2 regions of the Candidatus Pantoea soli genome follow, and region 1 is predicted to be linked to the other one. Evidence: predicted binding sites of a transcription regulator. Region 1 holds the regulator's gene; the other holds the start of a gene.
The links. Region 1 encodes LexA, which represses DNA repair genes until DNA is damaged. Its sites were predicted from a motif close to TNCTGTATGTACATACAGNA; they were not measured.
Positions count from the first base shown of each region.

Region 2: the regulator LexA is predicted to act here: its motif matches at 3,344-3,363, upstream of sulA (SOS-induced cell division inhibitor SulA).

Region 1 covers NZ_CP032702.1:314,137-321,415, reverse strand. Annotated here, with positions in the region: gene dusA (tRNA dihydrouridine(20/20a) synthase DusA) at 1-414, opposite strand, end outside; gene D8B20_RS01420 (conjugal transfer protein TraF) at 505-1,776, opposite strand; gene zur (zinc uptake transcriptional repressor Zur) at 2,223-2,744, shown strand; gene D8B20_RS01410 (CsbD family protein) at 2,814-3,026, opposite strand; gene dinF (MATE family efflux transporter DinF) at 3,189-4,511, opposite strand; gene lexA (transcriptional repressor LexA) at 4,651-5,265, opposite strand; gene D8B20_RS01395 (diacylglycerol kinase) at 5,371-5,739, opposite strand; gene plsB (glycerol-3-phosphate 1-O-acyltransferase PlsB) at 5,867-7,279, shown strand, end outside.
Region 2 covers NZ_CP032702.1:1,398,709-1,405,987, forward strand. Annotated here, with positions in the region: gene D8B20_RS06425 (AAA family ATPase) at 1-785, opposite strand, end outside; gene matP (macrodomain Ter protein MatP) at 839-1,306, shown strand; gene ompA (porin OmpA) at 1,412-2,482, opposite strand; gene sulA (SOS-induced cell division inhibitor SulA) at 2,832-3,323, opposite strand; gene D8B20_RS06445 (TfoX/Sxy family DNA transformation protein) at 3,546-4,175, shown strand; gene yccS (YccS family putative transporter) at 4,172-6,310, opposite strand; gene D8B20_RS06455 (YccF domain-containing protein) at 6,319-6,762, opposite strand; gene helD (DNA helicase IV) at 6,886-7,279, shown strand, end outside.

The sequences.
Region 1 (7,279 bases):
GATGCGGGTTTTGACCGTTACCGGAATGCTGACGACATCACGCATGGCTTTGATGCAGTCCGCGACGAGGGCAGCTTCCCCCATCAGGCAGGCACCGAAACGGCCGTTTTGCACGCGATCGGATGGACAACCGACGTTGAGGTTGATTTCGTCGTAGCCCCGCGCTTCGGCCAGCTTTGCACACTGCGCCAGCGCAGCCGGATCGCTGCCACCTAACTGCAGCGCCAGCGGATGCTCCTCTTCGCTGTAAGCCAGGTAGTCGCCTTTACCGTGAATAATGGCACCGGTGGTGACCATCTCGGTGTACAGCAGCGTGTCGCCGCTCAGCTGACGATGGAAGTAACGGCAGTGGCGGTCAGTCCAGTCCAGCATTGGCGCGATGGAAAAACGTTGCGAAGAGAAAGTATCGGTCATGAAACGCAGTAAATCCGGAGTTAAGTGATGAGAAACTGCGCAATGATAGCACAGCAATGACGGGCGACACAGCCGCCCGTCATCGGGTGCTTAGAAGTTAAACCCGAGCTGCATCATCGCGCCCCAGGTATTGTCTTTTCCGACTGAACCGGCAAGGTCCAGATGCACGGCATTGTTAAACGGCGCAACGCCCACGCCAGCCGTAAATACATTGGTGTCGGTGGATTTCATATCGGCCCGGTAACCGGCACGCAGTGCCAGCCAGTCCAGCACGCGATATTCACCGCCCACGCCGGCGTACTGGCTGGTCTCCTGCGATTTAAAGCGTTTGGTTTCCGTTAAATCAACATCGCCGCTCAGCGTCACCGGTCCGCTTTTCCATGCCAGGCCGGTCGTGACCAGCGGACGAATCTGGTAGGTATCGCGGTAGCCATTCACCTCTTTGGTATCAATATCACGCGAAATCAGGTTCTGTCCGGTGACGCCAAAGGTCCAGTTCTCAGCAAAGTCAGTGGCGATGCCGGCATCCACGTTAAAACCGGTATCCGTGCTGCGGTAGCGGCCATTTTTCAGATCATTTTTATCGTAGTCGTACACGCTGGCGCTGTAGTTATACAGCCAGGTCTTCTGCAGTTTTGGCGTCACGCCGACGGAAACCGGATGGCCGGCGACAGTGAACTCATGCGCCATGGCTACCCCGTAATCGGTGATCAGCGCCGCCAGGCCATTGGCGCTGGAGCGCAGCGTGTTCTGATCGCCGGGAGCCGGAATACGCGTACCATCGGCCACGCTCTGCAGGTAATCAATATCGCTCTGCACCACATTGGCCCGGATATGCGCCGTTCCGTAGGCTTTCGCTACAAACGCAAACGGCAGCGTTTCGTTGGGTATGGAAACCGCCAGCGCGACACCAGCAGTACCGTTGGCTTTATTGCCGCGCAGGCCGCGTAGCTGCTCCGCCATATCTCCGGCCGCTGCTTTGACCTGCGTATAGCCTTCAAGCACTCTGGCGGGCGACAGGCTTTGGATGCTATCGCGATAGAAGTCTTCGGTATCGCGGTAACGGTTCACGGTATCGGTGATATCGTCAATGCGATCCACTAATTTGTCTTTATCGGTAATCTGTACGCCAGCTGAAGGAAAGATGATGCTGACGTTGTCTTCCGGTTGTGCTTTGGTCATCAGTGCCGGGTTCGCCAGCACCGCTGAACTCCAGGTTGACGAGGCAACCCCGGTACCGCCCATTGCATCGTTGCGGGCGTCATACCAGGTGCCGGCAGCCAGCACGGAAGAGGAAACAAATACTGCATTAAAACCAACGAGATAAGCTAACTTTTTGCGCCTGAATAAAGTCTTCACCATGAGCCTGCCATCACCTTTTGCATGTCGTGGAGCATCACGACTACGGAATAATTAATTAGCCCTATTCTGAATGCTGGCTAACGTTTTATTGCTGTGAATTGAAAGGAAATAGCACTGCTATTCGCAGAATTGGTCATACCTGAACCATTCTGCTGTTGTTTTACGCAGTAAAATGATCGTTAGGTAAACTGGTGCCAGAAATTACTTTAGGTGTTTTGAACCATAACCACTAACTGCGTGAGTTGTAAAGCAAAATGCTTAACATCCCTTTCAGAAAATTCACATACTCCAAAGGCGACCGGCCTGTAACGAGACTTAAGCATTAGAAAAAATGATTAATCTGCTGAAATTTCAGGCGCTTTCCTGTCAGGGAAGAGAAAATGCTTTCCCGGCACGGCAATCGCGAGTGTGATAAAATAACATCACCCGTTTCCAGGAGAATGCTTATGACCACTCTCACGCCCGAACAACTTCTCACTGAGGCAGAATCACTTTGCCTGGCGCGCGGCGTGCGTCTCACACCGCAACGTGCAGAAGTGCTGCGACTCATGGCCGGACAAAAGGGAGCAGTCAGCGCTTACGATCTGCTGGATCAGCTGCGCCTCAGTGAGCCGCAGGCAAAGCCGCCGACCATTTACCGTGCACTGGATTTTCTGCTGGAGCAGGGATTTATCCACCGGGTTGAATCCAATAACAGCTACGTGGTGTGCCACCATCTCGATGAGCCGGCACATACGTCGGTCATGCTGGTGTGCGACCGCTGTGCTGCGGTTAACGAAAAGCATGCGCACGGCGTGGAAAACATCATTGAGGGACTGGCAAAACAGACCGGCTTTACCCTGCGACACAGTGTGATTGAAGCGCATGGTTTATGCGGTGATTGTGCGGAAGTGGCAGCCTGTACGCAACAGGAGAACTGTCATCATGACCATGCTGCAGAAAGCGGGAAAAAAACGCGAAAAGGGTAACCGGCACATCCCTGTGCCAGGCTGATCGGCCGATCAGCGGGCAGGCGCCTCATCCATAAAGTGGCAGACCTACCAGCGGTAGTCTTTGTTGTGACTTTCCCAGTCGCTGACTTCGCGCTCGGCTTCGTCTTTGGCGTAGCCGTAACGCTCCTGGATTTTACCAACAAGCTGATCGCGTTTGCCTTCAATCACGGTGAGGTCATCATCCGTTAGCTTGCCCCATTTTTCTTTGAACTTGCCTTTGAACTGTTTCCAGTTACCGCTCGCTTCGTCTTTGTTCATCATAATCCTCCACGTCTTCCTGAGTGAAATGCGATGATCACCTGTAATTCAGGGAAAACATCGACACAACGCGCTACTTATTTGCGTCGTTTAAGATAATTATAGTAGCCGCTTCGGATTTTGCAGACGTTACAGATTAATCTGAACCCGCGCTGCGCTTATTCAGACGGTGAACCAGCTGTCATGCTGCCAGTGGCGCCGCCACATTAGCCAGAGCGTCAGACCACGTAGTGCCAGAAACACCGCCAGCGCCAGCCACAAGCCATGATTGCCCAGCCAGGGCACCGTCAGCAGCGTCACACCATATCCGGACGCCGCGATCATCATGCTGTTACGCATTTCCCGCCCGCGTGTTGCGCCGATAAACATGCCGTCCAGCAGATAACACCATACGCCTGTCAGCGGCAGAATGACCTGCCACAGCAGATAGCGATCGGCCATTTCGCGCAGCGAGGTAAGGGAGGTCAGCAGGGCCACAATCTGCGCGCCGCTGCAGGCATAAATAGCGGCAAACAGCAGAGCGACGATGCCCGCCTGACGACAGGCGGCCTGCCAGACAGCCAGTAAACGCTCACGATCGCGCGCACCGGTGGCCTCACCCGAGCAGGCTTCCACGGCGTAAGCGAAACCGTCAAGCGCATAGGCGGTAAACGTCAGAAACATCAGTAAGACGGCGTTAACCGCCACCACTTCTGGCCCGATACGCGCGCCCAGCATGGTGAGCGAAGCAAAGCAGATCTGCAGCATTAGCGAGCGCAGCATAATGTCACGGTTAAGCCGGAACAACCGGCCGGCATCGCCGCGCCAGCTGCGTTTCAGCAGGCTAAAGGTGATCCCGCGCAGGGCCAGCACGCGGACGACCATCCAGAGACCCACTGCCAGCGTGACATACTCCGCCAGCGCCGTGGCGGCGGCGGTGCCAGCTACGCCCCAGTGCAGGTGCAGCACCAGCAGCAGATCGAGCAGGATGTTCACCAGATTGCCGACAATCAGCAGCACCACCGGCGCACGCGCATACTGCACGCCCAGCAGCCAGCCCAGGATCACCATATTTGCCAGCGTGGCGGGAGCGCTCAGCCAGCGAATATGCATAAAGATTTGTGCCTGCTGCTGCACTTCCGCGCTGCCGCCCATCAGCAGGGTTGCCAGCCTACTGGCCGGCAGGCGCAGCAGCATCAGCACCATCCCGGCAAGCAGTGCAATCAGCAGCGGCTGCACCAGCGACCGGGCCAGCGCAGATTTATCGCCGGCGCCCAGCGCCTGAGCGGTAAGCCCGGTGGTGCTCATGCGCAGGAACAGCAGCAGCATAAAAATAAAACTGGTCGCGGTGGTGCCGGTGGCGACGCCACCCAGATAAACCGGACTGTCGAGATGGCCGATAACGGCAGTGTCTGCCACACCCAGCAGCGGGACGGTGATATTCGACAGGATCATCGGCAGCGCCAGCCGCCACAGTGCTTTATCGGAGGAGGAAAACAGCCGCATCAGCGCATTCCCTTGTTGACGATCGTCAGCCTGCTGATAGCGCATAAGGCTGCACAGAGGGGTTCAGGAGGCGTAAAAAGGCAGACTGCGGGCAGCACACGCGTGCTGCCACAGCGGGGGGATTACTGCAACGTGACGATCAGAGCCACTCACCGTTACGCACAATACCTACGGCAAGGCCTTCGACCGTCAGCGACTGTTCACGGGTATCCACGACGATGGGCTGGAAATCGCTGTTCTCCGGCAGCAGCTGCACAATGGAGCCCTGCTTCTTCCAGCGTTTTACGGTGACTTCGTCGTCAATGCGCGCCACGACAACCTGGCCGTTACGCACTTCCTGGGTTTTATGCACAGCGAGCAGATCGCCATCCATAATACCGATATCTTTCATCGACATGCCGCTGACGCGTAGCAGGAAATCCGCCGAAGGTTTGAACAGGTTTGCATCCACCTGATAGTGCGTTTCGATGTGCTCCTGCGCCAGCAGAGGCTCACCGGCAGCGACGCGACCGATCAGCGGCAGGCCTTCGCTGACCTCTTCTTCCATCAGCAGGCGAATGCCGCGTGACGCACCAGAGACAATTTCAATGACGCCTTTACGCGCCAGGGCTTTAAGGTGCTCTTCGGCAGCATTCGGCGAGCGGAAGCCGAGTTGCGAAGCAATTTCAGCACGCGTTGGCGGCATGCCCGTCTGATTAATATGGTCGCGAATCAGATCATAGACCTGTTGCTGCCTGCTGGTTAACGCTTTCATCCCGCCCCCTGGTTGTTTATACAGTCGCTGTGAGTATATACAGGTATTGGCGAAATGAAAACCGAAACCGGGGGAAAAATCAGCGGTTTGATGAATCCGGAATGTTTATCGCAAATGCGACCAGAGCAGCGTGATCCAGACAAACAGCGCCAGTAGAATGGCCAGCAGAACCGCCGCAGAGCCCATATCTTTCGCACGGCCTGCCAGCGGATGCCGCTCCTGGCCGATACGGTCCACTACGGCTTCAATGGCGCTGTTAAGGATTTCTACAATCATCACCAGTACGACAGAACCAATCAGCAGCACGCGCGTTATCGCTTCCACGTCCAGCCAGCAGGCGATGACAATGGCAACCAGCACAGCGATAGCCTCCTGGCGAAACGCAGCTTCATGCTGCCAGGCTGCACGCAGCCCCTGCCACGAGTAACCGGCTGCTTTTACAATTCTCTGAATACCGGTGACGTTATTTGCCATGTATGTGGAACCCTTAAGTGGTTTTGACGTCAATGTCTGGGCAGCGCGAAATGGTCAGGCCACAGATCTTCGCTGCACTTTCTGGTATGCTTGCCGCGCTTTGCTAACAAGAGGCTTCAAGTTGTCTATGTCAGGTTGGCGTAAACTCTATTACAAATTGTTGAATTTACCACTCTCTATTTTGGTAAAAAGTAAGGTCATTCCGACCGATCCGATTTCAGAACACGGCATCGATCCGACCCGCCCGGTGATGTATGTTTTGCCTTATGATTCAAAGGCAGATCTGCTGACGCTGCGCGCTCAATGTCTGAAACTCGATCTGCCCGATCCGCTGGCGCCGCTGGAGATCGATGGTGCGCTGCTGCCGCGTCATGTGTTTATTCACGACGGTCCGCGCGTATTCCCCTATTTTGTCGCCAATCCGGAGTCGGTAAAGCTGTTCCACGACTATCTGGATTTGCATCGCAGTAACCCCGGGCTGGATGTGCAGATGCTGCCGGTGGCCGTGATGTTCGGCCGTGCGCCAGGGCGTGAGGTGCAGGGCGAAGAGACGCCTCATCTGCGCATTCTGAATGGGGTACAGAAGTTCTTCGCCATTTTATGGCACGGCCGCGACAGCTTTGTGCGCTTCTCGCCAACCGTTTCCCTGCGCCAGATGGCGACCGAACACGGTACGGATAAGTCGATTGCGCAGAAACTGGCACGCGTGGCGCGTATTCATTTTGCCCGTCAGCGGCTGGCGGCGGTGGGCCCGCGTCTGCCGGCGCGTCAGGATCTATTCAATAAGCTGCTGCAGTCCAAAGCGATTGAAAAAGCGGTAGAAGATGAAGCGCGCAGCAAGAAGATTTCGCATGAGAAAGCGCAGCAGAACGCCGTTGAAATGATGGAAGAAGTGGCAGCGGACTTCTCCTATGAAGCGATTCGCGTAACGGATCGGGTCATGGGCTGGCTGTGGAGCCGACTTTATCAGGGCATCAACGTCAACGGTGGCGAGCGCGTGCGCCAGCTGGCGCAGGACGGCCATGAAATCGTCTATGTGCCCTGTCACCGCAGCCACATGGACTACCTGCTGCTCTCCTATGTGCTGTATCACCAGGGACTGGTGCCGCCGCACATTGCCGCCGGGATTAACCTGAACTTCTGGCCCGCCGGCCCGATTTTCCGCCGCCTTGGCGCGTTCTTTATTCGCCGCACCTTCAAAGGCAACAAACTCTATTCTACGGTATTCCGCGAATACCTGGGCGAGCTGTTCAGCCGCGGTTATTCGGTGGAGTATTTTGTCGAAGGGGGCCGTTCACGCACCGGGCGTCTGCTCGATCCGAAAACCGGCACCCTGTCGATGACGCTGCAGGCGCTGCTGCGCGGCGGCAGCCGCCCTATCACTTTCGTCCCTATCTATATTGGCTATGAGCATGTGATGGAAGTGGGCACCTATGCCAAAGAGCTGCGCGGTGCGGCCAAAGAAAAAGAAGGGTTCATGCAGATGGTGCGCGGGCTGCGCAAGCTGCGCAACCTCGGTCAGGGCTATGTTAACTTCGGC
Region 2 (7,279 bases), 1.1 Mb from region 1:
TCATGCGCTTCAACGTCCAGCTCCTGGAAGCTGGCCAGCGCATCACGATCGCCACACAGTACCAGGCGAAGCTGCAGTGGCAGAGGAGGCACCGTCACCGGCAGTGGCTGGCGTTCATCCTGCGAAAACCACTCAAACCGGCCCTGTTCCACGGCTTTACGCAGACGCAGCCAGAGCAGCGGCTGTGCCAGCAAGGTATTAATGGAAAGGATCAGGGTGCCGCCGTTAGCACGGTGTAGCAGACCAGGTTCAAGCTGGATGCGATCTTTATACTGTCGCACGCAGCCAAACAGCTGTTCGGTCTCAATCCAGTCGGCAAAATGCACGCCGCCCTGGCTGGTAAACGGGCGAGCCGCATCCGTTGGCGGCAGCAGGGTCACCGTATCGCCCATAATATGGTAGTCACCGCCGTAAAGGGCGATTTCTTCAGGCTGGAAGCGCTGAGCGGCGGCCGCGATACAGGCGAGATAATCGCTGTTCTCCTGACTGCGCAGCAGCAGTAGCGGGAAACCCTGCGTTTGATGGTGTAAATGCGCCAGCGCATTCAGCAGACGCGGCTGAACCGCGGCAAGACTATCGCACTCTTCCAGGGAGACGGTTGAAAAAATGGACTGGTAGCGGGTGCTATCCGGTTGCAGGGCTTGCCACGTAAGTTGAGTGCTGGTCAAAATATTCGCATTAGTCTTATTCAGTAAAAGCGCGATTATACAGGATTCAACCCGGTTAAGCACGGCGGAGTTCTGAGCCGAACTGTGACAGCCGCAACATGTTTTTCCTTGCTGCATCCGGGAAAAAAGCTGTTATTCTTAGTTCGTTACGTGATCACGATGAGATTCCGATGAAATACCAGCAACTCGAAAATCTTGAAAGTGGATGGAAGTGGAAATACCTGGTGAAAAAGCATCGGGAAGGTGAGCTGATCACCCGACATCTCGAACTGAGCGCGGCACAGGCGGCGGTAGACGCGCTGCTGGCCATGGAGAACCGTCCGACGGACGTCGGGGAATGGATTGCTCAGCACATTCATCCGGATCTGGAAAACCGCCTGAAGCAGACTATCCGCGCCCGCCGTAAGCGCCATTTCAATGCGGAACACCAGCACACGCGTAAAAAATCCATCGATCTGGAATATCTGGTCTGGCAGCGTCTGGCTGGTCTGGCACAGCGACGTCACTGCACGCTTTCGGAGACCATAGTCCAGCTGATTGAAGATGCAGAGCGTAAAGAGAAATACGCCAGTCAGATGTCAACGCTGAAGCAGGACCTGCAGGCGATTCTGGGCAAAGGCGAAGCTGACAACGGCTGACGGCCTGTTTTACCGCCCGATAATGACCCGGCAATATGCCGGTTGAGCACGAAACAGCACAAACAAAAAACCCCGCCGAAGCGGGGTTTTTTACTGCGTGATAACTTAAGCCTGTGGCTGAGTTACAACGTCTTTGATACCTTTCACGTCGATTTCAACGCGACGGTCTGGCGCCAGGCAGTCGATCAGGGCATTACGGCCTTTCACGCTGTCACAGGTGTTGCCGGTAACCGGGTTAGATTCGCCCATACCACGTGCAGAGATCTTGTTAGACGGGATACCTTTAGAAACCAGGTAATCGACAACAGACTGTGCGCGCTTCTCAGACAGTTTCTGGTTGTACTGCTCAGAACCGATACGGTCGGTGAAGCCCAGAACTACAACAGAACCGTCTTTCGGATCCATTGAGCTCAGCTGGCTGTACAGCTGATCCAGAGCCTGCTGGCCTTCTGGCTTCAGGGTTGCTTTGTTGAAGGTGAACAGAACGTCAGACTTCAGAGTAAAGCGCTTGGTTTCAACAACCGGAGCCGGTGCTGGTGCTGGAGCAACAACAGGTGCTGCTTCTTCATCCTGACCGAAACGGTAAGAAACGCCGACGCTCAGCATGCCGTTGTCCGGACGCGCGCCCACGGTCGCTGCGTCACCGATGTTGTTAACCCACTGGTAGTCCAGGCGGGTAGCCCAGTTCTTGGTCAGTGCGTATTCAACACCAACAGCGGCCAGCGGAGAAACGCCGGTGTCGTGGTTGCTGATACGGCCGTTGGTTGGGTTGGTCTGAGTAGAATCAGCACGCCATACCATGCCGCCCAGACGGGTGTACACGTCCAGATCGTCATTGATTGGGTAGCTCAGTTTCGCTGCCAGCTGAACGCCCTGTGCTTTGAATGCGCCGTTGGTCACGCTGCCTTTGTTTGGCATGCGGCCCAGCCAGTCATAGCCCAGTTCGAAGCCCAGGTATGGGTTAGCCTGGTAACCACCGAAGGCACCTGCACCCAGCTGAGATTCGTGAGTTGGACCGTTGTTGTTCTCATAACCGTTACCGTAGTAACCCGTGTCATGGTACTGAGACCAGCCCAGTTTAGCACCGGTATACCAGGTGTTATCTTTAGGAGCGGCCTGCGCTACGGTAGCGAAGCCAGCCAGTGCCACTGCAATTGCGATAGCTGTCTTTTTCATTTTGCGCCTCGTTATCATCCAAATAGGCAATGAGCAAAAATCGTTGCTCTTGGTTGTAATCCTTCGCCGGGTCTGAACGCTCGCTTATGACTCTACCGAAAAAACGGAGGTTATTGAGCACCCTGGCGAGGTAAAGTCTACAACGAGATTGGAAACTTACAAGTATGATGTGAGGTCGCAGGATAAAAAAACAGGGATTTATACACACATTTTAACAAATGGCGTGGCAAAATCTTCGCTGCCTGAATCGGAAAAAGCGGCTAACCCCTTGTCAAAGCTGGCGGGAAAAGAATCAGTGGCTTAGCAGCAACTTCCGTGAAAAAACGCGTGAGAAAATTCCTGGTTTTACTTAATGAAACAAATCAGATGGAATTTTTGTCGCATCGGGTTGTCTCGACAACGCGCGAACAGATTCCTGGGGACGCATGATCAATCCCAGCGCTTCGCCTTCTGCAGCAGCCAGTTCCAGTTCCTGACGCTCAGTATCGTTCAGTTCGTAAGGGATCCATGCCAGCACCACGCTATAGTTTCCGGTGCGCAACGCTTTCACCATACTTTCTACGGTGCTGAAACGCTCCGATTCCGTGATATGCATACTCTTTTCCAGCGGCAACCCTGACTGCTGCATCCAGCTCCGGTTCAGTTTATGCGCCGGGGTCAGCCACAGCTGCCAGCGTGACTGCGTGCTCAGCTGCTTCAGCACCGGTAACAGCAACAGCTGCATCATACCCGGTTGTTCGCTGTAGCGTAATTCTGTGATTCCACCCAGCGAAGACGGTGTTAAGCCCGATGCAGCGAAACGGTGAGAACGGTCAGCAGAGCCAGAGAAATGAGTACGCATAATTTAATCACTCAGTAATGAACTGTATGGATGTACAGTACTGGCTTCCTGGATAAAGATCAACCTCAATTTCTGAAAACGCCTCGCAAAATCGGCACAAGATCCGGCGCGCCTGTTTTTATTCATTGAACAGCTAAATCCTTTTTTCTATCTTCTAACCAGATGAATACCTGAGCTTTTATAGGAAATTTCCCGCGGAAGGAATCAGAACAAGGGGGCGTTATGAAGAGAAGTAATCCGGTAGTCGAGCAGTCAAAAGCCCAGCTGGCAGCGCTGGGCAAAATTGAATCCCGTACCCAGTTTGGCGGCTATGCGCTGGCGGTTGAGAAGGTGGTGTTTGCCTATATCAACGAGGACGCACTCTATCTGCGCGCCAGCGAAGCGCTGCAGCATTATGCCGCGCAACGGCCGATGGAACCTCTCATCTACCGCAAGCGCGGCTTGCCTGTCACGCTAAGCTACTACAAGGTGGATTCACAGCTGTGGCAGGACCCGGATCAGCTGCTCAGGCTATCCGCCAGTTCGCTGCGTGCCGCACAGGACGAAGCGGCTACCAGACATGTCCTGATACGGCTGAAAGATCTGCCCAATCTCAGCCTGCGCATGGAGCTGATGCTGCATAAAGTGGGGATTTCATCAGTACGGTTGCTGTGTGAAACCGGCTCGCGCCAAAGCTGGCTCAGGCTGCGCACAGTCAATAAAGATATCGGCCTGAAAACGCTGCTGGCGCTGGAAGGCGCCATCCTGGGGCACCATGAAGCCGCGCTGCCGGTGGCGGTCAGGGAAGAACTCAGCGCCTGGTATCGGGAAACGCTCCGCCAGCACGCGGCGGCGGAGCGACTGCGGCGCTAGCCGCGCGCAAGGGTACGGCGCAGGCGCGCAATCTCCGGTAACAGGGCAATCAGCAAGCCCAGCTGCTGGATAATCAGCGGCGCCTGCGCTTCCGTGCTGCTTTTCAGCTCGCTCAGGCGCTGTACCAGCTGCTGCTGCATGGCATCGGCCTGCGCTTCACTGACACGCTCTATCTGCAGGACATCCTCGACAAAGCAGACGGCATCGTCCAGCAGGCGCAGCAGTTCTCCTTCCGGCAGCCGATCGCGGTGTGCACCCAGAGCAGAGACATAACTAAGGAACGAATGGTTCAGGCACAGCAGGCGAAAGGCATTTTCGCGCAGCGAGGGCTGCAATCTGTTCTCACTGCTCATGTTTGATACCACTGAGGCCAGCTCCGCGTCAGCGTTATGGGCGTCACGACGGGCTACGCGATAGGCGAGGCGATTATCTTTGCCCTGATGATACTGCTCCATGATGGCATCCAGATAGCGGCAGTTTGCATTCAGCGTGCGGTCAGCAACCTGCGTCAGCTGACGGAAGCGCCAGTCCGGCCAGACAAAGGCCACCGCCAGCCAGGCGAGTCCGCAACCCAGCAGCGTATCCACCACGCGCGGCAGGGCAACATCAAAGCCTTCGCCCAGCAGGTTAAAACAGAGGAGTACCAGCAGGGTGATAAACAGCGTCGCCTGCGCATACTGAATCTGCCGGAAGGCAAAAAACAGTACGCCGCTCAGCACAATCAGGATTAACTGTCCTTCTGTGGAAGGCACCAGCCACAGCACCGGCAGGCCAATAGCGATACCCGCCAGCGTACCGCCAATACGCAGCGCCAGCCGGCGTCGCGTGGCGTGATAGTTAGGCTGACAGACAAACAGGCTGGTCAGCAAAATCCAGTAGCCGCGATGCAGGCCGGTCAGCTGGATAAAGGCATAGCCGGTACACAGCACCAGCGACATGCGCACGGCATGACGAAACAGTGCTGAAGTCGGGCTCAGATGGCGGCTGAGCCGCAGGCGCACGTCAGCCCAGCCGCTCAGTCCTTCACGCGAAAGATGGATATCGCCAGAGGTCAGCGGATCGGCCAGCATTTGCTCGGATTCAATAGACGCCAGCTGTGCATCAATAGCGCGCAGGTTGCGCAGTAGCCAGAACAGCGGACGCAGATGAGCGGCATCAGGATCGTGCTGCTGCAGGCGCTGCAGCGTACTTTCCAGCCGGGTAAAGCTGCGCTCAAAGCGGCTGTCATGATGCCAGCGCTGGCGCAGCAGCAGATTTTCTGCCAGCTGCCGGCATGCCTGGGCCTGCATATTCAGCAGGCGCTGAAAGCGAAACAGGACTTCGTTGTAACGCCAGTCGTTACGCAGCAAATGGTATTGCAGGTGTGAAGAGCTGGCGCGTTCATGAATATCCTGCGCCACGAAATAGTAGTGCAGGCTGCGCCGCGTGCTGCGGGAGCCGCGATCGCCGCGCAGCCGGCTCTGAATAGTGCTTTTGGTCAGGTTAAGCTGCGCCACCAGCTGGCTGTTGGCCATTGCGGTACCGATCAGCGCCGCATCATCCTGCTCTTCGCCATCCGGGTCGAACAGGCTGGCTTTGGCCTCCAGATAGCGCGCCAGCTGGGAGAAACTGGCGGCCAGCTGTTCCTGTACCGGACGCACCGGAAACATCAGATGCCCGATAAAGGTCAGCAGGTTATACCAGAGCGCGCCCACCAGCAGTAACACCGGCTGCATCCACCACTGCGGAAACAGGCCGATGCCCAGCATGGTATACACGGCGATCAACAGTGCGCCAAAGGCAATGGTGGCGTAGCGCTGGCCCAGCGCACCCAGCAGGATAAAGCCCCACGTCGACAGCGCCAGCCCGAGCGCAAACGCCCACGGATGCGGAAACAGCAGTTCGACGGACACAGAGGCGATGCAGAAGCAGACCAGGGTAATAAGCAAATTGCGCACGCGCCCGGTCCAGCGGTCGTCCAGGTCGGCCAGCGCGGCGGCGACCACCCCCAGCGTCAGCGGAATGGTCCACTCAATCTGCTGCAGCCACCAGGGCACGGCAGCGCAACCTGCCAGCGCAAAGAAGATGCGTAACAGGTAGCGCAGACTGCTGTTAAACAGATAGCGGCGCCAGCCGGACAAAGCCTCATGCCTCATGGGTGACCTCAGTAGCGGCGACGGGCGTTGGCTTCACGCGCGGCCTGCGCCTCTTCCACAGAGACCACGCGGCGACCAACCGGCCACAGCGCGATCGCGGCGATCTTAAAATGCGCCAGCCCGGTGGGAATGCCAATGATGCTCAGGCATTGCACAATACCGGTGGAGATATGGGCCATGCACAGCCACCAGCCGAAGAAAATCAGCCAGAAGACGTTAAGGAAGGTGCCCCCGGCATTCATCACGGCATTTTTACTTTCGGGACGCAGCACGTCCACATGTACTGCTTCATTACCAAACGGCAGCAGTGAAAGTTTAGTAATTTCCCAGCAGGATCGCGTTAGCGGCAGCGTAAAAATCAGCACGATGCTGATCGCCGTGGCAAACAGCCAGCAAAGGGTAGTAAAAAATCCACCCAGCACGAAGTTAAGAATGTTCAGTACGGTGCGCATCACGCATTTTTCCTTTTGCAATCCGTAATATGTGACGCCAAGTTTAGCCTGTTTTAAGGCTGGAGCGCTAAGGGTCTGACAGGTAAACTGCGCGATAAGTGAATTCCACATGACGGTGCGAAGATGGAACTGAAAGCAACATCCATGGGCAAACGGCTGGCGCAACACCCTTATAACCGGGTGCGCCTTTTAGCGGCCGGCGTGGAAGTCAGTGGCGAGCGCCATGAATACCTTATTCCGTTTAACCAGCTGCTTGGTATCACCTGCAAGCGCGGGCTGGTGTGGGGCGAGCTGGAGTTTTTACTGCCGGAAGAACAAGTGGTGCGGCTGCACGGCACGGAATGGCAGGAAACGCAGCGTTTTTTTCACTATCTGCAGCAGGCGTGGCAGGCCTGGAGTGAGGAGATGAGCGACGTCAGTGCCCGGGTACTGACGGAGCTGCAGCAGCAGATCGTGGCTTTTACCGATCAGGATCGCTGGCTGAAGCGCAGCGAGCTGGCCACGCTGCAGTCAACTA